Linked DNA regions of Kribbella sp. NBC_01245. The protein of the gene in region 1 binds, or shares a complex with, the protein of each later gene. Links are inferred from orthologs where the notes say so. Each region holds a gene or a part of one and is shown in the gene's direction. Other genes may lie near its edges.

Region 1 (9,639 bases):
CCGATCGGCGGGCTCGACGGTGCGGTGCTGGCCGGTGCGGTGATCGCCGCGGCCGGTATCGGGAACAGTCTCGGCACGTTGCTCGGATCGTTGCTCAAGGCCCGTAAACCCGAGGCCGTCGTACTCGTCGTGCTGCTCGCGGACGCGACGGTCGCGATCCTCGTCGCGATCTTCTACGGGTTGCCGATGCTGATCGCGCTCGGCCTGGTCGCGGGATTGTGCAGCTCACTTGGCAAGCTCTCGCTGGACGCGTTGATCCAGCGGGACGTGCCGGAGACCGTCCGGACATCGGTGTTCGCGCGTTCGGAAACGGTGCTGCAGTTGTCCTGGGTGCTCGGCGGCGGCTGCGGCATCGTCCTGCCGCTGATCCCGCGCCTGGGCTTCGGCTTCCTCGCGGCAGTGCTGCTCATCGTGGTGTTCCTTGTCGTCCGCTACCGCCCCTCCACCACCCCCGTCGGCCGCCCTAACCGCGACCCCTCCGGCCCCCCACCCACAAAGCCCCAGCCCACCTCCCGCACCGGCCCGCCAGCGCGACCTGCCGCGAGCCCGACCGTGGTGAACCAGCAACCGCGGCGGCGGGACAATGGCGACGCGACGACGATCCTGAGCACCGACGGACGTCCAGCCGAGCGCCGTACCGACGATCACTGGTGGCGCGACGACGCGCCGCCGTCCCCTCCCGCCGCCGAGGAGGACTGGGCAAAGGACCCGACCGTGGAAAACCAGCCCCGCACCTCCCCCTTCCGCCGCCGCTCCCCTGGCAGCCGCCCACCCCGCTGACCACCCGAGGCCGGTCGTCCTCGCCGGGTCGACAAGCAGCGATCACGGGAGCACTATCGATGATGTGAGCTCCGTCACAACATTCGCCGTGGAGGAGGTCGACGATGACCGGCACCACCACTCACTTCACCAAGGAGCGGGCGCCGTGCGGGAGGACCGTGGACGGTGACCGCAGCCAGGAAGGCGATGCCGAGGGCCTCAGCTTCGACGACACTCTCTTCGCGTGCGGCTGCCGCCTGATCCGGCACGAGTTCCACGACGGCAGCGTGCGGATCAGGACCGTCCGCCACGACGGGAAGGTCCTGCTGGACGAGCACAGCGGCGACCACGAGGCATGACCGCCTTTCACGACGTCGTGGTGGTCGGGGGCGGCGGGGCCGGCCTGCGGGCGGCCATCGCCGTGGCGGAAGCCAATCCGCGGCTGAGCGTGGCGATTGTTTCCAAGGTCTACCCCATGCGCAGTCACACGGTCTCCGCCGAGGGTGGAGCCGCCGCGGTCGCCGGTGCCGACGACAGTCTCGACGAGCACGCCTACGACACCGTGTCCGGCAGCGACTGGCTGTGCGACCAGGATGCCGTCGAGGCCTTCGTCGACGAGGCTCCGCGCGAGCTGCTCCGGCTGGAGCACTGGGGCTGCCCCTGGAGCCGGCAGCCCGACGGGCACATCGCGGTGCGGGCCTTCGGTGGCATGAAGAAGAAGCGCACCTGGTTCGCCGCCGACCGGACCGGCTTCCACTTGCTCCACACCTTGTTCCAGACCGCGCTCTCCTACTCCGACATCGTCCGGTACGACGAGTGGTTCGTCACCAAGCTGCTGGTCGACGAGGGGCAGGTTCGGGGCGTCGTTGCCATCGAGCTGGCCACCGGCCGGGTCGAGACCATCACCGCCGGCGCCGTCATCGTGTGCTCCGGGGGTTGCGGCCGGGTCTACCCCTTCACCACCAACGCCAACATCAAGACCGGGGACGGGATGGCGCTCGCCTACCGGGCCGGTGCGCCGCTCAAGGACATGGAGTTCGTCCAGTACCACCCCACCGGCCTGCCCTTCACCGGCATCCTGATCACCGAGGCGGCCCGCGCCGAGGGCGGCTGGCTGCTCAACAAGGACGGCTACCGCTACCTGCAGGACTACGACCTCGGCAAACCCGAACCCACTCCGGTGATGCGCAGCATGGAGCTGGGACCACGTGACCGGTTGTCGCAGGCGTTCGTGCACGAGTTCGACAAAGGCCGGACCATCGATACGCCGTACGGGCCGATCGTGCACCTGGACCTCCGCCATCTCGGCGCGAAGCTCATCGACGCCAAGCTCCCCTTCGTCCGGGAGCTGTGCTCGAAGTACCAGAACATAGACCCGGTCACCGAGCTCGTCCCGGTCAGGCCCGTGGTGCACTACATGATGGGTGGCGTCCACACCGACATCCACGGCGCCACACCGATGGACGGCCTGTACGCCGCCGGGGAGGTCGCCTGCGTCAGCATCAACGGCGCCAACCGGCTGGGCTCCAACTCGCTGCCGGAGCTGCTCGTCTTCGGTGCTCGCGCCGGACTGGCCGCTGCCGAGTTCGCCGGCTCGGCCGGTACCGTCTCCCCGGCCGTGCTCGCGCAGGGCCACGACGAGGAGCGCCGGCTGGAGCGGGAGCTGACGCGGCATGCCGAGGGCCGCGAGCGGATCGCGGACATCCGGACCGAGATGCAGAGCGCCATGGAGAACGGGGCCGGGATCTTCCGCGACGGGGACTCCCTGGCGAAGGCCGCCGACACGCTGCTGGAGCTGCGCGAGCGATTCGCCGACGCGGCCGTCGAGGATCACAGCCGGACCTTCAACACCGACCTCATCGCCATGCTCGAGCTCTCGTTCATGCTGGACGTGTCGCAGAGCATCATCGCCTGCGCCCAGCAACGTGAGGAGTCGCGCGGCGCGCACCAGCGCACCGACTTCCCGGCCCGGAACGATCAGCGATACCTGGCGCACTCGTTGATCCACCATCAGCCCGACGGCGCAGGCCGCGTCGAATACCTCCCGGTGACGATCACTCGCTGGCCACCGGGGGAACGCGTGTACGGGAGGTAGCTGCCATGGCGGACCGGATAACCCTCGAGGTCGCGCGCTACCGGCCGGAGCTGGAGACCGAACCGGTGCTGCAGTCCTACGAGGTACCGCTACGCCCCGACTGGGCGATCCTCGACGGGCTCAACCACATCAAGGACCACCTGGACGGCACGCTCTCCTACCGCTGGTCCTGCCGGATGGGTATCTGCGGCAGCTGTGGGATGACCGTCAACGGCGAGCCCAAGCTGACCTGCGCCACCTTCCTCACCGACTACGCGCCGGGCCCGGTGCGGATTGAGCCGTTGCGCAACTTCCCGGTGGTCCGCGACCTCGTCGTCGACATCGACGACTTCATGAGCAAGCTGCCGACGGTCAAGCCCTGGCTCGTCCACGACGAGGAGAAGCCACTCGACGAGGGCGAGTACCTGCAGACACCGGACGAGATGGACGAGTACAAGCAGTTCAGCATGTGCATCAACTGCATGCTCTGCTACTCGGCCTGCCCGGTCTACGCGCTCGACCCGCAGTTCGTCGGTCCGGCGGCCATCGCGCTGGCCCAGCGCTACAACCTCGACTCGCGGGACGAGGGAGCCGCAGACCGTCGCGACGTACTGTCGTCTCCCGAAGGGATCTGGGCCTGCACCTTCGTCGGCGAGTGCAGCGCCGTTTGCCCCAAAGACGTCGACCCTGCCGGCGCCATCCAGCGCTACAAGCTCACCGCGGCCACCCATGCGCTCAAGGACTTCCTCCTGCCCAGGGGCGCACGATGACTGATACGCCCCATCCGTATCACCGGCCGGTCTCCACCTTCTGGTGGCTTGAGCGTCGCTCATACCTCGTGTTCGTGCTCCGCGAGCTCAGCAGTGTGTTCGTCGCCTGGTTCGTTGTGTACCTGCTGCTGCTGGTCAGCGCCATCAGTGCGGGCAGTGGGGAGTACGAGCGGTTCGTCGACTGGAGCGGGCGCGCCTGGGTGCTCGTGCTGAATGTTGTCGCCCTGCTCTTCGTGCTGCTGCACGCGGTGACCTGGTTCGGCTTGGCACCCAAGGCCATCGTGGTGCGGATGCGCGGTCGCCGTGTCCCGCCCCGCGTGATCGCGGCGGCGCACTACCTGCTCTGGCTGGTGCTGTCCGCCGTCACCGCTTGGGTGATCCTCCGATGACCCGCCGGTCGCCGGAACCACTGCTCTGGCTGCTGTTCAGCGCCGGCGGCATGGTTGCCGCACTGATGGTTCCGGTCCTGCTGTTCCTGTTCGGCGTCGCGTTCCCGCTGGGCTGGCTGACCGCTCCGGATCACGCGTATCTGCTCTCGGTGCTGCAGCATCCCCTCACCAAGCTGATCCTGTTCGGACTCTGCGCGTTGGCGCTGTTCCACTGGGCGCATCGCTTCCGTTACACCCTCTATGACGGCCTGCAGCTCAAGAGGTTCAGCGCCATCATCACCATGTTCTGTTACGGCGGAGCTGTCATCGGTTCGGTGGCGGCGGGGTATCTCCTGCTGAGCGCGTGACGGCTCGGCCTCGACACCGTCATCGCCGGTATCGAGGCCATGCACGCTCGCTAGACGTCCAGCTTGTCGGCAACACCGCGCAGCACGGTCGCGACGCTGTGGGCCAGTTTGTTGTCGGGGTGGCGGCCGCGGCGGTAGTTCTCGCCGATGCTGTCGAGCAGTTTGATCAGGTCCTCGACGACCGTGACCATGTCCTCCGGCTTGGGCCGCATCGCCTTCGCGACCGAGGGCGGCGGATCGATCAAGCGGACCTGCAGCGCCTGCTCGCCCTTACGTCCCTCGACCACGCCGAACTCGACCTTCTGGCCCGGCTTGAGGCTCGTCACACCAGCCGGCAGAGCCTCGGCCCGGACGTAGACGTCGCCGCCTTCGTCCTTGCTGAGGAAGCCGAATCCCTTGCCGGCGTCGTACCACTTGACCTTGCCTACAGGCACGGGAAACCTCTTCGATGTCTTCGTCGGAACAGGGGACGGTTACTCCGGCTGGTGCCGGCTACTTAGCGTACGTGAACGATGGTCCCCGCGCCTCTGCGATACCAATCCTCTAGCGGTACTGCTCCGGGTTCGCGAGGCGCTCGTTCATGGCGCCGGAGCGGAATCCGCGCGGATCGAGAGCGGCCGCGTCGAAGCCTTCGGCCCTCACCAGCTCCTCCAGCGTGGCGGCGTCCACCTTCGCGAGTAGACCGGCGTCGATCTCGATACTCGCCTTGCCACCGAGGTCGCGCACTCGCACGTTCTCCACGCCGTACGACGTGAGGTGGTCCCGGACGACCTGTTCGGCACGGTCGACGCGGGCCAGCAGGCGCGGCGTGATGCGAATGCCGTACGCGATCCGGCTCGACAGGCAGGCCGCCGCGGGCTTGTCGAAGGTGACGAGGCCCCAGCGCCGGGAGGCCTCGCGGATCTCGGCCTTGGTCAGCCGGGCGTCCCTCAGCGGCGTGATCGCACCACGCTCGTGGGCGGCGCGAATACCCGGGCGGAAGCCGGCGACCGCGTCGTCGGCGTTCGTACCGGTGGCGATGGCCTCGATGCCGAAGTCGTCGGCGATGGGCTGCAGGGTCTCGACGAGTTCCGCCTTGCAGAAGTAGCAACGGTCACCGGCGTTGGCCTGGTAACCCTCTCGCTCCATCTCATGCGTCGGCGGCGTGACGTGGCGTACGCCGAGGCTGTCGGCGAAAGCTGCGGCCGGTTCGAGTTCTGCGAGCGGGAGGCTCGGGCTGACGGCCGTAGCGGCCACCACGTTCGCAGGGCCGATCGCACGGGCTGCGGCCGCCAGGAGGAACGCAGAGTCGGCTCCACCGCTAAAGGCGACCAGTAGCTTCCTGTGCTCGGCAAGGGAGGCCATGAGCGCCTCAAGCCGCTGCTCCAACACGTAGTCCTCGAGCCAGCCAGGGAACTCCGTGAGGTCGTTGAGTACGACGTCAGCGCCGTACGCCTTCAGCTCGCCTGCGGTGAACGGGCCCGTCGCAACGCTTACTGCGACGGCACCCGCGGCACGGGCTCCGTCGATGTCAGCGACGTGGTCACCGACGTAGATGCCGGCACTGTGCTCCCTCAGGGCAACGGCCTTCTCTGCACCATGGAGGTCACCAACCGGCTCGTCGACGTCCAGACCGAGGTGCTCGAGGTGGAGCTTCACGCTCGGCGCGTACTTGGCCGAGACGACTACCGTCCGCCCGTGCAAGCTCCGCACGGCCGCAAGCGCCTCAGGCACTCCCGGCAGCGGGTCGGATCCAGTGATCGCGTACGTCGGGTAGAGCTCGCGGTAGCGGGCGACCATGGCGTCGATCTGCTCTGGCGGGAACCAGTTCGCCATCTCCCAGACAAGCGGCGGACCGAGCCGGGAGACCACCAGCTCCGTATCGATCGCCACGCCGGTCTCGGCTGCCAGCAAGTCGTACACGGCCTTGATACCGGGCCGGGAATCGATCAGCGTCATGTCCAGGTCGAACCCGACCACGAGTTCCGGAACGAGAGTTGTCGGCAATTCGGCGGGGCGGATCTCTGCTGCTGACACGTCCTCAACCCTACGCGGAGGTCTGACCGGCCAGCCTTCCGGCGGTGCATCTCGGAGTCCGGACAACCCAAAGTGCAGTAAATAAGGGCACATAGACTCTTTTGTGTTCAGGGTCCCGCACTGGGGTCGGACCCGGAGCACGGAGCCGTACTTGCGGAGGTGCGGCCCCGACCGATCGGCCGAGTCTGCCCTCGGGCCGATCATCGGCGCTCTCGCGATGGAGCGCCTGGCCGGCTGTGGACGGATCACGTCCACAGCCGACCTTTACATGCGGTGACGCTTTGTCCGACCTCTTGACACTTTTATCCGAAGTGTCAACTATGACCACATGGCCTCCTTCTCCGAGCGGACCAAGCGGCGACTGCGCGATGAGCTGCTCGACGCGGCGTACGACGCCCTGGTCGCCGGCGGATACGAGGGCCTGCGCATGGCCGATATCGCGCGGCGGACCGGCGTATCCCGGCAGACCGTCTACAACGAACTCGGCGACAAGTGGGATGTCCTGCAGGCCGTCGCCACCCGCGAGACCGAGCGCTTCCTGGTGCTGGTCAACGAGGCCCTCGCGGAGCACGAGCGCGACGCCATCGCCGGCCTGCGCGCCGCCGTCGACCGGGCCCTGACGCTCGCCTCGGACAACCCGTTGATCAAGGCGGCCCTGACCGCGCCCGGGTCCGACCAGGCCAGCCAACTGCTCACCACGCGCGGCCATCAGATCCTCGAGCTGTGCCACCAACGACTCGACACGCACGTCCGTTCGCACTGGCCGGACGTCTCGCCCGACGACGCGCGTCTCGGCGTGGACATCGCGCTGCGCGTCGTACTCAGCCACATCGTCAATCCCGCGGGTGCCCCGGCGACGGTCGCCGACGAGGTCGCCCGGGTGCTCGGCCCTTTCCTGTCCGCGGCTTCCGAGAGGTGAACTATGACCACGTTGCATCGCACTGGCTTTTCCTCCCTGCGAGCGGGCGGGCTGAACTGGGACGCACTGCCGCTACGCCTGTTCGACAAGGGGAATCGCAAGTTCTGGAACCCGGCTGACCTCGACTTCAGCCAGGACGCCAAGGACTGGGAGGAGTTCACCGATAACGAGCGGCACAACGCGCTGATGCTGTGCGCACAGTTCATCGCGGGCGAGGAGGCCGTCACCGAGGACCTGCAGCCGTTCATGCAGGCCATGGCGGCGGAGGGCCGATTCGGCGACGAGATGTACCTGACGCAGTTCTGCTTCGAAGAGGCCAAGCACACCCAGGTCTTCCGGCTCTGGCTAGACGCTGTCGGCGTCAAGGAGGACCTGCATCACCACGTCGAGGACAATCCGGGCTACCGGGCGATCTTCTACGAGGCGCTACCTGTGGCCCTGAAGTCTCTGAGCGATGACCCGTCGCCGGCAAACCAAGTGCGCGCCTCTGTCACGTACAACCACGTAGTAGAAGGCACACTCGCTCTGACCGGCTACCACGCCTGGAACCTCTTGTGCACGGCACGCGGCGTACTGCCCGGCATGCAGGAGCTCATCCGCCGTATCGGTGACGACGAACGCCGCCACATGGCCTGGGGTACGTTCACCTGCCGCCGCCATGTCGCCGCCGACGAGTCCAACTGGAAGGTCGTCACGGACACGATGGAGGAACTGCTTCCGCACGCGCTGACGCAAATCCAGTGGGCGATGGAGCACAGCCCCGAACTGCCGCCCGAGATCAACCCGACCGCACTGATGACGTACGCCGGCGACCGCGCCACCCGCCGCCTCGGCGCGATCGAGTCCGCCATCGGCGCCGACGTCGCCGGCATCGACCTCGACTACTCCCCCGAAAAACTCGAAGACGACTTCGGCTCCGAGGATGACGCCGCGCTGGCCGCCGTCCGCTAATCCTCCAAAGAGGGCAAAGGGGCCGGCCCTTGATCGGGTCCGGCCCCTCGGCTACTCGTTCCCGCTAACGGCGGTCGCGTTCTCCCGTTCCCGCTCCTCACGGTCGTGCCGCTCCTTCTCGTCACGGTCGCGTCGTTCCTGCTCCTCACGGTCGCGCCGTTCCTGGTCCTCGCGGTCCCGGCGATCCCGGTCTTCGCGGTCGCGCCGGTTTCGTTCATCTCCGTAGCTCACGCCACACCTCCAGCGGCTAGGTCTTCGACCATACGCGCCCACGACGCGGGCCATGGAAAAGCAGAAGACCGGACTGCGCGGGTGGGCCTCGGCCGACTACTGATGCCTGTTCAAGCTGATGGAGCTGTCACTACTGCTCTGAGCCTTCGATTCCAAGTAGGGCAAGGGACTTCTCGCGCATTTCGACCTTGCGGATCTTGCCGGTGACGGTCATCGGGAAGTCGTCCACGAGCAGTACGTAGCGCGGGATCTTGTAGTGCGCGAGCTTGCCACTGCAGAACTCGCGAACCGCTGCCGCGTCCAGAGGCGTCGCGCCGTCGCGAAGCTTGATCCACGCGCACAGCTCCTCGCCGTACTTGTCGTCCGGTACGCCGATCACCTGCACGTCGGCGATATCCGGATGGGTGTAGAGGAACTCCTCGATCTCGCGCGGGTACACGTTTTCGCCGCCACGGATCACCATGTCCTTTATCCGGCCGACGATGTTCACGTAGCCGTCGTCACGCATCACCGCGAGGTCGCCGGTATGCATCCACCGCGCCTTGTCGATCGCCTCGGCCGTCTTGTCCGGGTCGTTCCAATAGCCGAGCATCACCGAATACCCACGCGTGCAAAGCTCCCCGGCTTCACCACGCGGCACCACCAGGCCCGTGGCCGGGTCGACCAGCTTCACCTCGACGTGCGGCATCACCCGGCCCACTGTCGACGTACGGCGATCCAGGTCGTCGTCGCGCCGGGTCTGCGTCGACACCGGCGAGGTCTCGGTCATGCCGTAACAGATCGCCACCTCGGCCATGTGCATATCGGCCACACATCGCTTCATCACCTCGACCGGGCACGGCGAACCCGCCATGATCCCGGTGCGCAACGAGGACAGGTCGTACGACGCGAAGTCCGGCAGGCCCAATTCGGCGATGAACATCGTGGGTACGCCGTAGAGCCCGGTGCAGCGTTCATCCTGGACGGCCTTCAGCGTGGCAGCCGGTTCGAAGGCCGGGCCGGGGATGACCATGCAGGCGCCGTGCGTCGTACAGCCGAGGTTGCCCATCACCATGCCGAAGCAGTGGTAGAACGGCACGGGAATGCAGAGGCGATCGTCCGGACCGAAGCCGATCGTCTCGGTGACGAAGTACCCGTTGTTCAGGATGTTGTGGTGGGAAAGCGTTGCACCCTTGGGGAAACC
Region 2 (9,677 bases), 3.0 Mb from region 1 along the record:
CGCCACCCGTTCCGAGTCCCCCACCAACTAACCAGCTGCTTCCGCTCCGCATGCTCCTGCGCCAGCACCGACCGCCACAACGCCCCCGCCCCCGCCCCCACCACCACGAGCCCACCCATCACCACCAAAACCCCGATCCACCACATCCCCCCACCCAACCAAACCCCCACTCCAGCCAGTGGCCCTGTTGGGTAGGTTCGGCGCCCTATTCCGAGTGTCGACCCTCGGAATGGGGGGTGGACTCGCCAAATTTCGAGGGCCGGCTCCCCATTCCGGGTGCCGACACCCGGAATAGGGAGCGGCTAGTGCCGACGGCGGGCGAGCGGCTGAGCAGATCGCCATTCGTGCACTGGAAGATGATTGTCGACAGGAACTCTTACGGACCAGGAGTGCACGATGCGCATCACGTCGAAAGGACGGGTCACCATCCCGATCGCCGTACGTCGGCAGCTCGGGCTCGATGGGGGTGATGAGGTGCGGATTGTGGTGGACGGGGACAGCGCACGCGTCATCCGGGTTGTCGGTGACGAGTCCGCTGGTCGGCGGCTGGCGCGCCGGCTCCGTGGCAGTGGGTCGAGCGGCATGGCCACGGACGAGATCATGGAACTGCTACGTGGCGGAGTGGGATGAGGGTTCGTGTGTGAGTACGGCGTTGATCGCGACGAGCTTTGCCTGGTCCATCTCACCGTGGCGCCGGAGGACGAGCCGGGGCCGGACACATTCCACGGCGGCGCGCGAGGTACGGACGGCTTCGGCGGTACGACGTACGGGCCGATGCGGTTTCAAACGCGGTTCACCGGCACGATGCTGATTGGTGCCGAGTACAACAACGCGAACTACCGGACCAGGGGTGCTCCCCTGCCGTGGATGTACGACCAGGTGCGCGAGCTCGTCTTCGCCGAAGGCCGGCTGATCTCCACGCTTGACCGCTCGGCCGACATGGCCCGCCTCCACGAAGCCGACACGGTCCGCTACTTGCGCCGGATGAGCGCGAGGTGACGGTTGATGGGGCGAGGGGTACGGCCTCGCCCCACCTAGGGGTTAGACCGTGGTGGCGAAGGGGTCCCAGTCTTCGGGGAGGGTTTCGGGGGCGGTGACGGTGCTGGTTACGTCTACGAAGGCGCCGGAGTCGACGGATTCGCTGACGGAGACCATGGCGTCGACGACGTGGTGGGCGAGGTCGCCGGTGGCGCGGTGTGGGCGGTCGGCGCGGATGGCGCGGGCCATGTCGAGGACGCCGGTACCGCGTTCGGCGGCGGCCGTGACGTTGGCGACGGTCTCCCATTCGCCGTCGCGGCGGATCAGCTTGATCTCACCGTCGAAGCGGTTGGGGTCGGGCAGGGACAGGGTCGCCTCGGTGCCGGTGATCTCGACGAACCCGTGCCGGCCGAGCGGTGAGTCGAAGCTGAAGATGTTCTGCGACGACTGGCCACTCTCGAACTTCGCGATCATGCTCACGTGACTCGGCACCGTCACGTCAAAGTCGGTCCCGGCCAACGGACCCGAGCCGATCGTGCGCGTCGGCCGCGACGTCGAGCCGATACCGGCAACAGCGCCGACCGGACCGAACAGCTGCACCAGCGCGGTCAGGTAGTACGGGCCGATGTCGAACAGCGGGCCCGCGCCTTCCTGAAAGAGGAACGCCGGGTTCGGGTGCCACGACTCCGGGCCGGGCGACTGGAACAACGTCAGTGCGGTCAGCGGCGTACCGATGTCACCCTTCTCGATCAACCGGCGAGCCGTCTGCAGCCCCGGGCCGAGGAAGGTGTCCGGCGCACAACCGAGGCGTACGCCGGCGTCGGCGGCCGTGGCGAGCAGCTTGGCGCCGCTGTCCCGGTCCATCGCGAACGGCTTCTCGCTCCACACATGCTTGCCCGCGGCAACGGCAGCCAGCGCCACCTCGACGTGAGCGACCGGGATCGTCAGGTTGACCACGATCTCGACGTCCGGGTGGGTCAGCACCACCTCGGGCGAACCGTGGCTGGCGATGCCGAACTCCTCGGCCTTCGCCTGGGCCGCCTCGGGCCGCAGATCGCCGATGGCGTGCACGACGACATCGGGGAAGCTGGTCAGGTTCTTGATGTACGTGTCACTAATGACACCTGCGCCGATAACGCCGACGCCGACGGGACCGGTGCTCATGCGCCGGCCTGCTGCAGGAAGGCGTAGCTGCCGCTGACGGCGTCGAAGATCTCGCCCTCGAAGTCGTCCAGCTCGACCACGGCGAGGCGACCCGGCGCGGCGGCCAGGAAGTCCTTGACCGGGATGACGCCCGAACCGACGGCGACCTGGGCCTTGTTGTTCAGCGTGCCGTCGCCGTCCTTGATGTGCAGGGCGACGACCCGCTCACCGAGGCGCTTCAGCAGCGCCGGTACGTCGGCACCGCCGACCGCGGCCCAGTAGGTGTCGATCTCCAGCACGATCTCCGGCGCGAGATGCTCGACGAAGACCTCCAGCGCGTGCCGGCCGTCGAGCATCGAGGCCAGCTCGAAGTGGTGGTTGTGGTAGCCGATGGTGATGCCGTGGTCCTCGGCCTGGTGCGCGACCTGGTTCAGCTGGACGGCGATCTGCTTGACGTCCTCGGCGGACTGCCAGCGGGCCGGGTCGGTGTAGGGGTCGATCACGGTGCCGATGCCGAGGCGCTTGGCGGCCGCGAAGGCGGGCTCGAGGTTACGGCCGAGCAGGCCGGCGTGCGTGGTCGGCGCGGTCAGGCCGTGCTTGGCCAGGCCGTCGGCGAGCTGGGACTCGAATTCGACCAGGCCGAACGGCTCGACCTGCCGATAGCCGATCTCGGCGATCCGGGCCAGGGCGGCGTCGAAGTCCCGCTCCAGTTCGCCACGGACGGTATAGAGCTGGAGGGATAGGCGGTCAGCAGAGAGCACGGTTGCTCCTCGAAGCGGCGGGTCAGGTCCGGGAGAACGCTCTCTCCCTCGTGAAGTGATCCTACGGACCCTCGCGCTGAACCGGTCAAGTGGAAAGCCCGCAGTCTGGACGGAGACATTCGGTTACCGGCTGGTCACCTATCGGTCGCACCCGCGTCGTCCGCCGGATATCGGCCGGGGGTTGAGCCGACCACGGCCCCACCGCTGCCCGACATACCCGATTGGCCAAGGGTTCACCCGGCGTCGGGAACCTTCGAAGTGTGAGGATCGTGATGGTCGCCGAATCGTTCCTGCCACAGATCAACGGCGTGGCGAACACTGTTCGTCATGTCACCGACCGGCTGGTCGCCCGTGGGCACCAGCCACTGATCATCGCCGCCGGCCCCGGTCCCGACCATTACGGCGACGTGCCGGTGGTACGGGCCCGCAGCTTCGGCATCCCCGGCTACCGGGCGTTCCCGGTCGGTCTGCCCGATCCCGCGATCGAGCGCGCGATGGCCGATTTCGCGCCCGACCTGGTGCATCTGGCCTCGCCGTTCGTCCTGGGCGCGTGGGGCCTTCGCAGCGCGCGGCGCCTGGGCTTGCCGACCGTGGCGGTGTTCCAGACCGACATCGCCGGATTCGCCCGGCAATACCCGTGGGCCGTGCGCGCCGATCGTGGCGTCTGGGCCTGGGTACGGCGGTTGCACTCGCGGTGTGACCGCACGCTCGCGCCTTCGTCCGCGTCGATGGCGCAGTTGGTCCAGGCCGGCGTACCCCGGGTCCAGCACTGGGGGCGCGGCGTCAACCTCGACCTGTTCGACCCGGGTCTGCGCGATGACGCGTGGCGCCGGGAGATCTCCCCCGACGGCCGTCCGATCGTCGGGTACGTGGGCCGGCTCGCCGCGGAGAAGCACGTACGCCGGTTGAGCGAGCTGTCCGAACTCGGCTGTCAGGTGGTGATCGCGGGTGACGGTCCGGACCGTGCCGCACTGGAACAGACGTTGCCGGGTGCGGCCTTTCTCGGCATGCGCCGGGGCGCCGACCTGGCCCGGATCTTCGCCAGCCTGGACGTTTTCGTGCACACCGGCGAACACGAGACGTTCTGCCAGACCATCCAGGAGGCGCAGGCCTCCGGCGTGGTGACCGTCGGACCCGCGGCCGGTGGCCCGGTCGATCTGATCAAGCCGGGTGAAACGGGCCTGCTCTTCGACCACAAGACGCCGGGCGCTCTCCGGCAGGCGGTGCACAGCCTGCTGGCGGATCCCCAGGCCCGGCAGGCGATGGCCGAAGCCGGCCACAAACGGGTCCAGACGCGGACCTGGCCGGCCGTTGTGGACGACCTGATCGACCGGCACTACGCCGAAGTCACCTTCAGCCAGAAACGGGCGGCCTGACATGCAGCGGATAGCCCAGCTCGCGAACTTCGTCGGCCCCACCTCGGGCGGCATGCGGACCGCGATCGACCACCTCGGCCAGGGATATCGCGCCGCCGGCTTCGAGCGCGTCCTGGTCACCCCCGGCGAACGCGATGCCATCAGCGAGGACGAGAACGGCATCGTCATCCGCCTTCGCGCGCCCCGGATCGGCGGCGGCTACCGGCTCATCGCCGAACCCTGGCGGGTGATCGAGGCGCTCGAGCGATTCCGGCCGACGACCGTCGAGATCTCGGACAAGTCGACCCTGCTGCCGGTCGCGCACTGGGCCCGGCGCCAGGGCATCGGCTCGATCCTGTTCAGCCACGAACGGCTGGACGCCATGGTCTCGCTCCGGACCGGCCGCCAACTCGGGATCGCGGCCGGCGTCGGCGCGTTGTACCGGCTGCTCGGGCGGACGTACGACGCGATCGTGGTGACCTCGCGCTTCGCCGCCGCCGAGTTCGGCGAGGTGTCGACGCCATTGGTACGCATCCCGCTCGGCGTCGACCTCGACACGTTCCACCCGTCCCTCGGCACACCGGCCGCGGACGGCGTACTGAAGCTTGTGCACGCCGGAAGGCTCTCGCGCGAGAAGAGCCCGCACCTGGCAGTTGCAACGGCCGTAGAGCTGCACAGACGCGGCATCCCGGTCAGGCTCGACGTGTACGGCTCTGGGCCACACCTGGACGAGCTAGTCGCCATAGCCGGGTCTGCGCCTGTGAAGTTCCACGGCTACGTCGATGGGCGTGTGGAGCTGGCTCGCCGCCTTGCTCAGGCAGACGTGGCTCTGTCGGTTTGTCCGGGCGAGACGTTCGGACTGGCGGTGCTGGAGGCTCTCGCCGCTGGGACGCCAGTAGTCACCGCTGATACGGGTGGCGCTCGTGAGTTGGTAGACGCGGGGTGTGGCGCGTGGGGCGCCCCTCGTGCCGACAGGCTCGCGGACGCCGTACTGGAGCTTGTACGACGTCCGGAGGCTGCCCGTCGTACCGCTGCCCGGGAAAGGGCTGAGCGGTACGACTGGCAGACCTGCGTTGACCGGATGCTTGCCCTGCACAACCGGCTCACCTGGAACCGCCGCGCCGCTTGACCCTTAGGTCAGGTGGTCGTAGTCCCCACGCGTCCAGGCGATGTGGCGATCGGCCGAGAACCGCAGGATGGCCCGCGCGTCCGACGTGATGACGTTGTCGAAGTTGCCGTAGACCCGGTCGAACTCGTACTGCTCGACGGCCTTGGTCACCCGGTCGACGACCGCGCCCGACAGCGGGATGCGGTTCGGGTAGCTGCGCATGAAGCTGGCCGACTTACCACCCGGGTTCGGGAAGATGGTGTCGCCGCTGAGCAACACGCCGCGCCCTTCGGCACCAGCGGCCCAGTGCACGACGCCACTGCCCTTGAAGTGACCACCCGGCTGGAACAACGTCACGCCCGGCAGGATCTCCAACGGCCCGGTCCAGGTCTCGATGACCGGATCCGGCCGTGCCACCCACTCCTGGTCCGCTTCGGCCACCAGGACCGGCACCCCACCGAGGGCCCGGCTCCACTCCACCTGGACGCCGTACATGTGCGGGTGGCTGGCCACGATGGCCTTCACCTCGCCGTACGACGCGACCAGCGCGGCGCCGTCGGCATCGACGTACCCGATCGGGTCCCAGAGCAGGTTGCCCGCGGGCGTCCGCACCAACTTGGCCTGCTGGCCGATCCCCACGCCCGGCTCGGACTCGATCGCGAACAGGTCCGGCTCTCGTTCGCTCAACCGGACCTTGTGGCCGGCGGCCTGGAGCTCCTCGAGCGTCGTCCAGTGCTGGCCGTCGACCGGCACCCACTGCCGCTCGTCCGCGCAGATCGCGCACACGTCCGGTTGCGTACTGTGCTCAACGGCACAGGTCTTACAGATCCACATTCGCCCTCCCAGATCAGCGGTTTTCTACAGTCCACAAGTTCAACCCCTGTGGAGGTCAAGTGAATAGGCGAGAGCGATGTCACATGGGTGGTGGCCAAGTCGGCGTACTGCTGCGGTTAGCATCGAACACGGCCTGGTTTTCGCCGGGCCGAGCCTTGACTTGCGGGGCCTTCTGACGGCCACCGGCGGCAACGCCGACGACGACTGCCAGCGATGCCCTCAGTCGGCTCTGGTCGTCGTCCGATCGGAGGATCGGTTTGCCCAGCAAGCCACTGACCCGTCCCCCCGGCACCCTCTACCGGGGCCATGAGGGCATGTGGTCATGGGTCGCGCATCGGATCACCGGTGTGGGGATCTTCTTCTTCCTGTTGGTGCACGTGCTCGACACGGCTTTGGTGCGAGTCTCGGCCGACGCCTACAACGAGGTGATCGGCACCTATAAGAACCCGATCGTCGGCCTGATGGAGATCGGCCTGGTCGCCGCGATCCTCTTCCACGCCTTCAACGGCATCCGGCTGATCCTGGTCGACTTCTGGGCCAAGGGCCCGCGGTACCAGCGCCAGATGATGATCGGCGTCGGCGTGCTCTGGTTCGTGCTGTTCGTCCCGTTCGTGGTCCGCCACCTGATGCACGTGTTCGGAGGGCACTGAGCCATGAGCACACCAGAGATCGTCACCCCGCGGTCCAGCACCCGGGCCCGCTCGGTCAAGGGCGGCGGCCGGAACCGGTCCGGCCAAACCAACTTCGAGCTGTACGGCTGGCTGTTCATGCGGCTGTCCGGCCTCGCCCTGGTGGTGCTGGTGCTCGGCCACCTGTTCGTGAACCTGTTCCTCGGCGACGGCATCCAGGGCATCGACTTCGCCTTCGTGGCCGGCAAGTGGGCCAGCCCGTTCTGGCAGGTCTGGGACCTGCTGATGCTGTGGCTGGCCATGTTGCACGGCACCAACGGCCTGCGCACGATCATCAATGACTACGCCGAGCGGGACCAGTCCCGGTTCTGGCTGAAGATGTCGTTGTTCACGGCAAGCATCGTGGTCGTCGTGCTCGGCACGCTGGTCATCTTCACCTTCGACCCCTGCCTCGACCCCAGCTCCACGCTGTCGGTCTGCAAGTAAGGAACTTCTGACATGCAGCGCCATCAGTACGACGTGGTGATCGTGGGCGCGGGCGGCGCCGGTATGCGGGCCGCCCTCGAGAGCAGCAAGCGCACGCGGACCGCCGTACTCACCAAGCTCTACCCGACCCGGTCCCACACCGGCGCGGCCCAGGGCGGCATGTGCGCCGCCCTGGCCAACGTCGAGGAGGACAACTGGGAGTGGCACACCTTCGACACGGTCAAGGGTGGCGACTTCCTGGTCGACCAGGACGCGGCCGAGGTGATGTGCCGCGAGGCCGTCGACGCCGTGCTCGACCTGGAGAAGATGGGCCTTCCGTTCAACCGGACGGCCGAGGGCAAGATCGACCAGCGCTTCTTCGGTGGGCACACGCGCAACCACGGAGAGGCCGTCGTACGGCGCTCCTGCTTCGCCGCCGACCGCACCGGCCACATGATCCTGCAGACGCTCTACCAGCAGTGCATCAAGCAGAACGTCGAATTCTTCAACGAGTTCTACGTCCTGGACCTGCTGATGGTCGCCGGTAAGGCAACGGGCGTCGTCGCGTATGAGCTGGCCACCGGCGAGCTGCACATCTTCTCGGCCAAGTCGATCGTGTTCGCGTCGGGCGGTTTCGGCAAGGTCTTCCGCACCACGTCGAACGCGCACACCCTGACCGGTGACGGCATGGGCATCGTCTGGCGCAAGGGCCTGCCGCTGGAGGACATGGAGTTCTTCCAGTTCCACCCGACAGGTCTCGCCGGCCTCGGCGTGCTGCTCTCCGAAGCCGCTCGCGGTGAGGGCGGAATCCTGCGGAACAAGGACAACGAGCGCTTCATGGAGCGCTACGCGCCAACCGTGAAGGACCTCGCGCCACGCGACATGGTCGCCCGCGCGATGGCCAACGAGGTCCGCGAGGGCCGTGGCTGTGGGCCCGACGGCGCGTACGTGATGCTCGACCTGACCCACCTCGAGCCCGCGCATATCGACGCGAAACTGCCGGACATCACCGAGTTCGCCCGGACGTACCTCGGCGTAGAGCCGTACACCGAGCAGATCCCGGTCTTCCCGACCGCGCACTACGCGATGGGTGGCATCCCCACCAACATCAAGGGTGAGGCGCTCGCGAACAACGACGACGTCATCCCCGGCCTGTACGCCGCCGGCGAGGTCGCGTGCGTCTCGGTGCACGGCGCCAACCGCCTCGGCACCAACTCGCTGCTGGACATCAACGTCTTCGGCCGCCGTGCGGGTATCGCCGCCGCGGAGTACGCCGCCGGCGTGGACTTCGAGGAGCTGCCGGACGCGCCCGAGACGTTCGTGGTCGACCTGATCGAGGGCATGCGCGACGCGACCGGGACCGAGCGGGTGGCCGCGATCCGGGCCGACCTGCAGGCCACGATGGACCTGAACGCGCAGGTCTACCGGACCGAGGGCTCGCTCAAGCAGGCGCTCTCCGATATCGAGGGCCTGAAGCAACGATTCGCCCAGGTTTCCGTTCAGGACAAGGGCAAACGGTTCAACACCGACCTGCTCGAAGCCGTCGAGCTCGGCTTCCTGATCGACCTGGCCGAGGTGCTGGTGGTGTCCGCGCTGGCCCGCAAGGAGTCGCGTGGCGGTCACTTCCGCGAGGACTACGCGACCCGCGACGACGTCAACTTCATGCGTCACACGATGGCCTACCGGTCGATCGATGACGAGGGCAACGTGAACATCCGGCTGGACTACAAGCCGGTCATCCAGACCCGCTACAAGCCGATGGAGCGCAAGTACTGATGGACGTCAAGGTCAAGATCCTCCGCTACAACCCCGAGGTCTCGCCCGACCCGGAGTGGAAGACCTACTCCGTCACCCTGCAGCCGACCGATCGGGTGCTGGACGCACTGCACAAGGTCAAGTGGGAGCAGGACGGCACGCTGACGTTCCGCCGGTCCTGCGCGCACGGCGTCTGCGGTTCTGACGCGATGAAGATCAACGGGCGCAACCGGCTGGCCTGCAAGACCCTGATCAAGGACCTGAACCCCGAGAAGGAGATCACCGTCGAGCCCATCAAGGGCCTGCCGGTGCTCAAGGACCTCGTGGTCGACATGGAGCCCTTCTTCGACGCCTACCGGTCGATCATGCCCTTCCTGGTCACCGACGGACACGAGCCGACGCGTGAGCGGATCCAGTCCCAGGCCGACCGCGACCGCTTCGACGACACCACCAAGTGCATCCTCTGCGCAGCGTGTACGACGTCGTGCCCGGTCTTCTGGTCCGACGGCCAGTACTTCGGCCCGCAAGCGATCGTCGGCGCCCACCGCTTCATCTTCGACAGCCGCGACGAGGGTACGGAACAACGCCTCGAGATCCTCAACGACAAAGAGGGCGTCTGGCGCTGCCGCACCACCTTCAACTGCACCGA
Region 3 (9,733 bases), 3.0 Mb from region 1 along the record:
GCGGTTTCGGCAAGGTCTTCCGCACCACGTCGAACGCGCACACCCTGACCGGTGACGGCATGGGCATCGTCTGGCGCAAGGGCCTGCCGCTGGAGGACATGGAGTTCTTCCAGTTCCACCCGACAGGTCTCGCCGGCCTCGGCGTGCTGCTCTCCGAAGCCGCTCGCGGTGAGGGCGGAATCCTGCGGAACAAGGACAACGAGCGCTTCATGGAGCGCTACGCGCCAACCGTGAAGGACCTCGCGCCACGCGACATGGTCGCCCGCGCGATGGCCAACGAGGTCCGCGAGGGCCGTGGCTGTGGGCCCGACGGCGCGTACGTGATGCTCGACCTGACCCACCTCGAGCCCGCGCATATCGACGCGAAACTGCCGGACATCACCGAGTTCGCCCGGACGTACCTCGGCGTAGAGCCGTACACCGAGCAGATCCCGGTCTTCCCGACCGCGCACTACGCGATGGGTGGCATCCCCACCAACATCAAGGGTGAGGCGCTCGCGAACAACGACGACGTCATCCCCGGCCTGTACGCCGCCGGCGAGGTCGCGTGCGTCTCGGTGCACGGCGCCAACCGCCTCGGCACCAACTCGCTGCTGGACATCAACGTCTTCGGCCGCCGTGCGGGTATCGCCGCCGCGGAGTACGCCGCCGGCGTGGACTTCGAGGAGCTGCCGGACGCGCCCGAGACGTTCGTGGTCGACCTGATCGAGGGCATGCGCGACGCGACCGGGACCGAGCGGGTGGCCGCGATCCGGGCCGACCTGCAGGCCACGATGGACCTGAACGCGCAGGTCTACCGGACCGAGGGCTCGCTCAAGCAGGCGCTCTCCGATATCGAGGGCCTGAAGCAACGATTCGCCCAGGTTTCCGTTCAGGACAAGGGCAAACGGTTCAACACCGACCTGCTCGAAGCCGTCGAGCTCGGCTTCCTGATCGACCTGGCCGAGGTGCTGGTGGTGTCCGCGCTGGCCCGCAAGGAGTCGCGTGGCGGTCACTTCCGCGAGGACTACGCGACCCGCGACGACGTCAACTTCATGCGTCACACGATGGCCTACCGGTCGATCGATGACGAGGGCAACGTGAACATCCGGCTGGACTACAAGCCGGTCATCCAGACCCGCTACAAGCCGATGGAGCGCAAGTACTGATGGACGTCAAGGTCAAGATCCTCCGCTACAACCCCGAGGTCTCGCCCGACCCGGAGTGGAAGACCTACTCCGTCACCCTGCAGCCGACCGATCGGGTGCTGGACGCACTGCACAAGGTCAAGTGGGAGCAGGACGGCACGCTGACGTTCCGCCGGTCCTGCGCGCACGGCGTCTGCGGTTCTGACGCGATGAAGATCAACGGGCGCAACCGGCTGGCCTGCAAGACCCTGATCAAGGACCTGAACCCCGAGAAGGAGATCACCGTCGAGCCCATCAAGGGCCTGCCGGTGCTCAAGGACCTCGTGGTCGACATGGAGCCCTTCTTCGACGCCTACCGGTCGATCATGCCCTTCCTGGTCACCGACGGACACGAGCCGACGCGTGAGCGGATCCAGTCCCAGGCCGACCGCGACCGCTTCGACGACACCACCAAGTGCATCCTCTGCGCAGCGTGTACGACGTCGTGCCCGGTCTTCTGGTCCGACGGCCAGTACTTCGGCCCGCAAGCGATCGTCGGCGCCCACCGCTTCATCTTCGACAGCCGCGACGAGGGTACGGAACAACGCCTCGAGATCCTCAACGACAAAGAGGGCGTCTGGCGCTGCCGCACCACCTTCAACTGCACCGAAGCCTGCCCCCGCGGCATCGAAGTAACCAAGGCCATCCAAGAAGTAAAACGCGCCCTGATCTTCCGCCGCGTCTAACGGCCATCTTCCGCTGGTACTCGGCGTCCCGCTCAGCTTTCGGCAGGGGCCCGGCCGCGTCGTCCCCCCGACGACCCGCCCGGGCCCTCCGCCTTTTCCGTTCATCGGACCCTTGTGACGCGGCGTGTCGGCGTTCATCGGTCCCTTCTGACCATCGAATCGGCCGCGTTTAACGCGACCGCCGCGTCCTCACCACCAAGGCCGCTGAAAGTCGGCTGACATCATCGGTACGACGCCTCACCGGACTCCGGGTGGGGCATTCCGGCGACGGGAGACGTGGTGAGCCGGCGTACCGACGCTCTGACCGAGTTGGCCGATGCCGTCCTGGCCGTCGAGCGCCCACATCCGGTGCGGGTCGCGATCGACGGCTGCTCCGCGGCGGGTAAGACGACGCTCGCGGACGAGTTGGCCGACACTCTGCGCGCCCGGACCGGCCGCGAGATCATCCGGGCCGGCATCGACTACTTCAAGCGTGCTCCGGAGCTGCGGACGGCGTACCCGATCGAATCGCCGGAGAGCTACTACCTGGATACCTGGGACCACGACGCGATCCGCGAACGGCTGCTGATGCCTCTCGGTCCGGGCGGCGACCGCCGGTACACCACTGCGATCGGGGAGCCCAACGGACGGCCGCTGTCCGAGTCATCTGTCCACACAGCCGATCCGGATGCGGTGCTGCTGGCGGACGGCGCGTTCCTGCAGGTACCGGCGCTGATCGAACACTGGGATCTGCGGATCTACGCGCACGTCAGCTTCGACGAGGTCCTCCGACGCGGCACCGCGCGCGACCAGGCATGGATGCCTTCGGCCGCCGCGGCCGAGGAGCGCTACCGCACCAGGTACATCCCAGGGGAGCGCATGTACGTCGATCAGATCCAGCCGCGTTCCCAGGCCCAGATCGTCGTGGACAACGAGGACTTCGCCCACCCGACAATCACCTACCGCTTGGCGAACCCTGATCCCTAGTGAGTCAGTCGGTTTCGGCGCGCTGGCGCTGTATCCGCCGGTCATAGAGGGCATACAGCCCGGTGGCGATGAGACAGGCCCAAACGTAGGTGTTGCTGATCAACCGCTCGCCGAACCAACGATCGCCCGCAGCTTCATCGCTGACGAGCTCCACCGCCCCGCTCGCCACCCAGCCGTTAGCCGACACTGCTTCGCATGAGCGGGAGTGACCTCACCCGGCGCCGGCCTCGAGCTGGGCGAGGTCGCGCACCGCATAACGGTGATGCTCGGCCTCTTCCTTCAGCACCACCTTGAGGCAGCGGCGTACGACGTACTCCTGGTCGGGATACGGGTCTGCCGGTTTGCGACCGCATACCCGGTCAAGCTCGGCCTCGGTAAGCCCGTCAACGACCCGCCGCATCGTCGCCATGCGGGCCAGCCGCAGCGCGAGCACCTCGTCGAGCGTCGGGGTGGCCTTGAGGGTGAGCCCGAGCTTCGCCGCGTCGTCGGGCGGCATCCCGCCGGCAGGGAAACCCAACGGGTGGTACGGCGCTTCCTCCTCGAGCACGGCATTGCCCAGCCAGGCATCGCTGGCGAACAGCAGGTGCCGGTTCGTCTCGACCAACGACCACTCGCCGTCGACCTGCTCGTACAACTTGGCCTCGGGCAACAGCCGGGCCCGGTCGAGCGTCGCCTCCCACAGCGCCTCGATCGCATCCCACGCGGCCCGGTAGTCGTCGGGAGACTCGGCCTCACGCGCCAACACCCGCGCCGGGTGCTGCCGGTCGAGCTCGCCCTCGACGTACGCGGTCACATCAACGTCATTGACAACAACACGCTCGAAGTCGCCACCGAGGTAGACGTCGCTCCCATAGCAGTCCACGACCTTCAGACCGCTGACCTCACAATCGCGAATCTCAAGCCCAGCAAGCTCGCACAAGTGAATGCGCCCACCACGAAACTGATCACTCTGAACATACTCAGCAGCCATCGCAGCAGTCTCCCCCGCCCATCCCGCCCACGCCAAGTCCCGGAGCCTGCAATAGACGCGCCCCGTGGCAATCCCGGTAACGCCAGATGGTGGAGGGCTTCCCCGGGACGAAATCCTGGATTAGGCGGTGCGTTCGTCAGTCTCTGATTTCGTTCCATTGGACGCTGCAGCGCGTTGGGGAGCTGCAGATCTGGATTCGGATTCGGTCGATGCCGCCGGGAAGGAGGGGGTCGCCGAGATTGAAGTCGTACGGGGCGACAACCGCCTGGTTCGGATATGGCACGTAGCTTGTCGCGGAGTCGACCTTCGTCGAGCCGGCGAAGGCATCCCAGTGGACCATCGTGATTGCACCAGGAACCTTGTTGACGACATCCCCTGCCACTCTGGCCGTTCTGTTGCCCCAGGTGATGTCGCCGGAGACGGACATGGTGCAGGCCTGGTCGACGCAGATCCGGAAGTAGTCGGGAGCGAATTCTGTACTGGCCGAAGCGGATGACTGTCCGCCCGCTACAGCGACGACTGCTGCGGCAGCGGCGGTTGCCAGCGCTCTGCGGACCACACTTTGCATGTCGAGTCTCCTCCGGCTGGCCCATCAAGGTCGGACCCAAGTCCGAGATCTCTGCCTCCGTCTGGCCAGCAGGTTGCATGAACGTGCAACGCCACCCGCTCACCCGGGCGCCGGGTCCAGGCTCGGCGGCGCGGGCGTTTGAGCGGCGCGCTGAGGTTGCCGGTTGCTGCAATCGCATGCTGTTGAGGTGCTGGACGCAGGCTCACAGACTGGGCGGTCTTGCAGCGTCCAGTGAGGAAGCGAGATTGACAATGGGTTCATTGCGCCGAGTCGTCGCCGTCATGGCCATGGCGATGGCTCTCATAGGTTCTGCCCAGCCGGCCCATCGGGCCAGGTTTCTGTCTGTGCTGGCGTGAAAACCGATATTCGGGACTGATCACGGACTCGAGCTCCCGCCAAGCAGCCGGGCTCATCAACACCCGTTGGGTGACCTCCACGCATAGAGGTCACGCAGCAGGCAGATCTCGGCACCGTGGTGGATCACCTCGACGTGGACGTACATGACCTTCCGCGCAATGGGGGCGTCTGCGAATTGTGCCGGTGCCAGGGCCCCTTGCGGTCGGGTGATGCCCGCAATACCGAGGCTGCACACGTCAGCGATCCATGCCTCGAAACCCTCGTCAAGCTGACGTAACGCCGCCCGAGCAGAGCCCGCAAAGTCGACGCCAGGCGGGTCAGCGGTCGTAACCTCGAAGTGCGGACCCGTTGGCGCGCCAAAGACATCAATGAGGTGCGCGAGCCGCCACGCGATCGTGGTCACTGGCTCGCGGTCGTGGGGCGGTTGGGCGTAGTCCATCGTGAATTCACCGCTACCCAGGGAGATCGGCGCGGAACTCTCACCACGTCTCCGCAGCGACCAACTGCCGGAGACCGGCTCCCAGAAGAACTCGTCGTCGGTCAGCCCGTCGAGGCGGGGCCGAAGTCGGTTCCGCCAGTGCGACTCCACCTGATCCACAACTTCGGCATTCCAATCAATCTCCACGCCTCAGACCTATTCACGGCATGTCGGCTGTGGTCAAGGCAGGTTGAGGTGGAACGGACGGCCTACTCCCGTGCCCACCAACCCGACAGCTCAAATCGGTGGATCCGGGTTGAGAAGGGCGGATTCCGACGAATGAGTGGTTGGGGTGGCTGGCCCGCGCCGTTGGTCACAAGGGCCCGATGAACGGCGACACGCCGCGTCACAAGGGACCAATGAACGGGGGGGAGGCGGATGGGTGTGATGTGGGTCACGGGGAGCAACCGGGGTGGGGTGGCGGGGGTCGTTGGGGGGTGAGCGAGAGGCTGGGGGCTGGAGGGGCGATGGGTGGGCAAGAGCGGGTTCGGGAGATCTATGACGGGTGTTATCGCCGTTTGGTCGGGCAGTTGTTCGCGATTTGCGGGAGCTTGACCGAGGCGGAGGATGCGGTGCAGGAGGCGTTCGTGCGGGCGGTCGAGAGGCCGAGGCGGTTCGCTCAGGTCGACAACCCGGAGGCCTGGTTGCGGACGGTCGCGCTGAACGTCGTACGTACGCGTTATCGCCGGGCCAGCCGGTTCAGAGGACGGCTGGCGGAGGCGATGCCACCACCGAATACCCAATTGCCCGGGCTTTCGGCGGATCATGTCGCGCTCGTGGACGGACTGAGGCAGTTGCCGTACGAGCAGCGCGAGGCGATCACGCTGCACCACGTGGCCGATCTGCCGGTGCGGGAGATCGCCGCGATGCTCGGCGTACCGGAGGGCACCGTGAAGGCCAGATTGTCCCGGGGCCGGGCCCGGCTCGCACCACTTGTGCACGAATTCGTCGACGACGCCGAGGAGGTCGGCCATGTCTGAACTGAAGGATCTCGCCTGGTCGGTCCAGGAGCAGGTCGAGCCCACCCCGTTCGACACCATTCACCAGAAGGGCACCCGCAGGCGCCATCGCAAGCAGCTCTTCGCTGCCGCAGGTGCTGCCGCCGCGACGGCCGCCGCCGTTTTGGCCGTGACGCTACCGACCAGCCTGCCCAAGGGCGACAACGCTCCTCCCCCGATCGTCACCCAACCAACGACGATCGTCACCCCGCCAACGACACCCGCGCCGGACCACAGCACGAACCCGGCCGGCGAGGCGTTGATCCGGTCGGCCGACGCGAACGTCGCCAGCGCCTTGTTCGCAACGCCGTCCAGCTGGATCGCGGCCTGGTCCGATTGCGAACCACAGCCCTGCCGCTATGCCGCGCGAATCCAACGAGCCGGGATGAGCGTCGCCACCTCGATCACCGACAGCTGGTTCGACCTGGTGCAGCAGGGCGATGACGTCTACGGGCTCATCACCCCGGACGCGAATCCGCTCACGGCCGCCGACCCGGCCTGGGCGAAGTCCCGACTGGCGAGCCTGACCAGCAAAGGCCTGGAGGAACGGCGTTTGCGGATGGCCGCGGCGACCACGACGTTCGGTGCCGATGAGGTGCTGGTTGGCGAGGGCTCGCTGCGGGTGCTCAACCTTCGTACGGCGACGCTGCGCGATCTCACGCTGCCGGTGGACCTCGGCCGGGGGTATTCCCCGGTGCAAGGGCCGAACGGGCGTTGGTGGATCACGGCCGCCAAGGAGAACGGCAAGCCGTGGCAGATCGCGTGGACGGACGACGGCGGCAAGACCTGGCAGCGGCACACCGTCAGTGATGGCGCCTTGCCGAGCCGGATCGCGGTGAGCCATGACGGCCGGACGATTGTGGCGACCTCTTGGCACGACGGCGCGACCTTCGAGGCGATCGGCAGCGTGGTGATCTCCACCGACCGCGGCGTCAGCTGGCGCACGGTCCAGGGCACGCCGTGGGCCCGGATGGGCGGGCCGGTCCCGTTCGACGACGGCACGGCCGCGCTGCTCGGCATCCAGCCCGAGAACAACGCGAAGCCGACGGGCTATCTGATCGGCACCGACGCGAAGGCCCGCAAGGCCGAGGGGTGGCCGAAGCAGCTGGAGGATCTCGACGGCGACGGCAAGTTCCTCCACGGCAAGAGCAGTCCGACATCGCTTGCCATCAGCAACGATCGCGGCGAGACCTGGCGCACGATCACCCCGCGCTAGTGTCCTGAGTCAGAAGTTCGTGCCTTAGCTCCGGTGTCCAGGTGCGTGCATCGCAAGGCGGAGGAGGGGAGCAATCTTTTTCGATTGTGACCCGACGACAACGCAGCGAGGTGCGTGCCTGGGCGCCGGAGATGAGGTGCGAACTTCTGACTCAGGACACTAGGAGTGCATGCGGGCGCCTTTCAGCACTTTGTCGACGGCGTTCTTCGGACCGTGCAGGGCCAGCCCGACCAGGTCGAGCTGGCCCTGCGACACGGCCCGGACGGCGGCGCGGTTGTCGTCGTCGTTGCCGCTGGCAAACAAGTCCGACGTGAAGATTGCCAACGGCAACGAACGGCCGACCGCGCGAGCGTGGGCCGCGACGAGGACCTCCTTGCCGCCTTCGAAGACGAGCACGGGCTGCCGGAACATCGGCAGGTACGGCGTCCCGTCCGCGTCGGCGTACGGCGCTCCGATCAGCTCGGGTAGTCGCGTACCCAGGCCGCTCACGAGGAAGGACGTCACGTTCAGGCGTTGCCAGCTGAGCAGGTCATCCCGCAACAACACGGCGATCTTGGTATCGAAGTTCACCCCACCACTCTGGCCAACCGCCCGACCAGGTGTCTTGTACGTTTTAAACGTGGATCCCAAGGTCACAGCGTGGCGCCCGCCGGTGGAGGGCATTCGCGAGGTCTTGCACGCCCACTTCCCGACCCACGCGTATCCCAGTCACGTCCACGACGCGTGGACGTTGATGGTCCTCGACCACGGCGTGGTGCGGTACGGGCTGGACCATCGCGAGCACGGCATCGTCCAGGCCGAGGTGACCGTGCTGCCGCCGCAGGTGCCGCACGACGGCCGTTCGGTCAAGCCCGGTGGGTTCAGCAAAAGGGTCATCTACCTCGAGCCCGACGTACTGCCGCTCGACCTGATCGGCGCGGCCGTCGACCACCCGGGCCTGGTCGATCCGGTCTTGCGCCAACGGCTCCACCAGCTGCACGAGGTGCTGGTGCAACACCACGAGGACCTCGAAGCCGAGAGCCGTCTGACCTTGATCAAGGAACGCCTCGGACAACACCTCACGCACCGCGTCCAACCCCAGTGGACCAAAGACCAGGGCATCGCCGTACGCCTGAGAGAGCTGCTCGACGCCCGCACGACGGAGGGCATCACCCTGGCGGAGGCCGCCGGTGAACTGCACGCCCATCCGGCTCATCTGGTGCGGGCGTTCGCCAAGGAATTCGGCCTGCCGCCGCATCGGTACCTGACCGGACGCCGGGTCGATCTGGCCAGACGCTACCTGCTCGACGGACAGCCCGCGGGCGAGGTCGCCGTACGGGCCGGGTTCTACGACCAGTCACACCTGAGCCGGCATTTCCGCCGGATCCTCGGGGTCAGTCCGGTTGCGTACGCGAGGACTTGAGCGCCTTCGCGCCCCACGTCCCGAGCACGGCGGCGATGCCGAGATTGACGACGATCAGCACGGCGTGAGCCACGTAGTAGCCGGTCGGGCGGCCTTCGGTCTTGGCCAGGTTCTTGATGAACGTGGCGTAGGTGAGAACGTTCCAGACGGCGACGCCGAGCAGGAACAGGGCATGTTTGCGTTCGAACTTCACGGCCCTATTGTGCGCTGCCGCGATCGACCATTCGCAGCAGCTGGGTGCGATTCGCGACACCGAACCGGCGGTAGAGCCGGGTCAGCTGCGATTCGACCGCCTTCACGCTGAGGTAGAGCGCGGCCGCGATCTCCCGGTTGGTCGAGCCGTCGCGGACCATCGCGACGATCTGCAGCTCGTTGTCACTCAGCTCCGACGGCTGCCGGGTCCGGCTCGGTACGTCGAGGCGGGCCAGCTCGGTCTCGGCCACCTCGCGCCACGCGGGCGCACCACTTCGGTCGAACTGCTCGATCGCGTCGAGGAACGCGGACCGGGCGACCGAGCGGCGCCGGGCCTGCCGCGCGATCCGGCCGCGGGCCAGCTCGCACCGGGCCAGGTCGAGCGGGTAATACCGATCGCCGGCGCTCGCCACGGTCTGGTCGAGCAGCTCCAGGGCCTTGCCGGGATCGCCTTGTTTCGCGACCAGCAGCGCCTCCACCCGGCCGAGGCCGACCATCGTCACCTGGCGATCGAGCTTCACCGCCCGGTCGCGGATATCTGTGATCACGGCGGCCGCCTCGACGGTCTCCCCCGTGGCGATCAGCGCCTCGATGTAGTCGGCGTGCCACGGAATCACCGCCGGGTCGAACGGCATCGCCGCTTCCCGGAACTTGTCGATCGCACCGAAGGCCGCGACCGCGCGCTGCGGATCGCCGAGCAGCAGCGCGGCCATCCCGCAACTGGCCAGCGCAGG

Evidence for each region.
Region 2: OG394_RS33040 (region 1) and sdhA share a complex: the UniProt entries of both Escherichia coli proteins name them as parts of the enzyme complex. The link is inferred for Kribbella sp. NBC_01245 from one-to-one orthologs.
Region 3: OG394_RS33040 (region 1) and OG394_RS18810 share a complex: the UniProt entries of both Escherichia coli proteins name them as parts of the enzyme complex. The link is inferred for Kribbella sp. NBC_01245 from one-to-one orthologs.

What each region holds. Positions count from the first base shown.
Region 1 is NZ_CP108487.1:7,206,953-7,216,591, reverse strand. Bases 2,391-5,295 are described here. They hold OG394_RS33040 (fumarate reductase subunit C), read left to right. Parts: upstream 2,391-3,599; coding sequence 3,600-3,992; downstream 3,993-5,295. Other genes in these bases: larE (ATP-dependent sacrificial sulfur transferase LarE), read right to left, coding at 4,883-5,295; OG394_RS33030 (cold-shock protein), read right to left, coding at 4,390-4,773; frdD (fumarate reductase subunit FrdD), read left to right, coding at 3,989-4,339; OG394_RS33045 (succinate dehydrogenase/fumarate reductase iron-sulfur subunit), read left to right, coding at 2,860-3,603; frdA (fumarate reductase (quinol) flavoprotein subunit), read left to right, coding at 2,391-2,854. Outside these bases: OG394_RS33060 (MFS transporter), read left to right, coding at 1-780; OG394_RS33055 (hypothetical protein), read left to right, coding at 885-1,118; more of frdA, read left to right, coding at 1,115-2,390; more of larE, read right to left, coding at 5,296-6,355; OG394_RS33020 (TetR/AcrR family transcriptional regulator), read left to right, coding at 6,684-7,274; OG394_RS33015 (R2-like ligand-binding oxidase), read left to right, coding at 7,278-8,225; OG394_RS33010 (hypothetical protein), read right to left, coding at 8,277-8,456; OG394_RS33005 (AMP-binding protein), read right to left, coding at 8,587-9,639. UniProt on the Escherichia coli protein: Two distinct, membrane-bound, FAD-containing enzymes are responsible for the catalysis of fumarate and succinate interconversion; fumarate reductase is used in anaerobic growth, and succinate dehydrogenase is used in aerobic growth.
Region 2 is NZ_CP108487.1:4,234,018-4,243,694, forward strand. Bases 6,735-9,677 are described here. They hold sdhA (succinate dehydrogenase flavoprotein subunit), read left to right. Parts: upstream 6,735-7,306; coding sequence 7,307-9,049; downstream 9,050-9,677. Other genes in these bases: sdhC (succinate dehydrogenase, cytochrome b556 subunit), read left to right, coding at 6,735-6,829; OG394_RS18800 (succinate dehydrogenase hydrophobic membrane anchor subunit), read left to right, coding at 6,833-7,294; OG394_RS18810 (succinate dehydrogenase iron-sulfur subunit), read left to right, coding at 9,049-9,677. In the rest of the region: OG394_RS18755 (hypothetical protein), read right to left, coding at 1-146; OG394_RS18760 (AbrB/MazE/SpoVT family DNA-binding domain-containing protein), read left to right, coding at 397-630; OG394_RS18765 (hypothetical protein), read left to right, coding at 637-999; OG394_RS18770 (Gfo/Idh/MocA family protein), read right to left, coding at 1,042-2,142; OG394_RS18775 (sugar phosphate isomerase/epimerase family protein), read right to left, coding at 2,139-2,882; OG394_RS18780 (glycosyltransferase family 4 protein), read left to right, coding at 3,143-4,258; OG394_RS18785 (glycosyltransferase), read left to right, coding at 4,260-5,366; OG394_RS18790 (hydrolase), read right to left, coding at 5,370-6,179; more of sdhC, read left to right, coding at 6,437-6,734. UniProt on the Escherichia coli protein: Two distinct, membrane-bound, FAD-containing enzymes are responsible for the catalysis of fumarate and succinate interconversion; the fumarate reductase is used in anaerobic growth, and the succinate dehydrogenase is used in aerobic growth.
Region 3 is NZ_CP108487.1:4,241,919-4,251,651, forward strand. The notes cover bases 1-2,999. They hold OG394_RS18810 (succinate dehydrogenase iron-sulfur subunit), read left to right. Parts: upstream 1-1,147; coding sequence 1,148-1,852; downstream 1,853-2,999. Other genes in these bases: sdhA (succinate dehydrogenase flavoprotein subunit), read left to right, coding at 1-1,148; OG394_RS18815 (uridine kinase), read left to right, coding at 2,132-2,818; OG394_RS18820 (hypothetical protein), read right to left, coding at 2,823-2,972. Outside these bases: OG394_RS18825 (DinB family protein), read right to left, coding at 3,030-3,788; OG394_RS18830 (hypothetical protein), read right to left, coding at 3,925-4,356; OG394_RS18835 (DinB family protein), read right to left, coding at 4,769-5,338; OG394_RS18840 (RNA polymerase sigma factor), read left to right, coding at 5,659-6,171; OG394_RS18845 (sialidase family protein), read left to right, coding at 6,164-7,405; OG394_RS18850 (DUF2000 domain-containing protein), read right to left, coding at 7,565-7,975; OG394_RS18855 (helix-turn-helix transcriptional regulator), read left to right, coding at 8,025-8,807; OG394_RS18860 (SCO4848 family membrane protein), read right to left, coding at 8,779-9,000; OG394_RS18865 (helix-turn-helix transcriptional regulator), read right to left, coding at 9,005-9,733. UniProt on the Escherichia coli protein: Two distinct, membrane-bound, FAD-containing enzymes are responsible for the catalysis of fumarate and succinate interconversion; the fumarate reductase is used in anaerobic growth, and the succinate dehydrogenase is used in aerobic growth.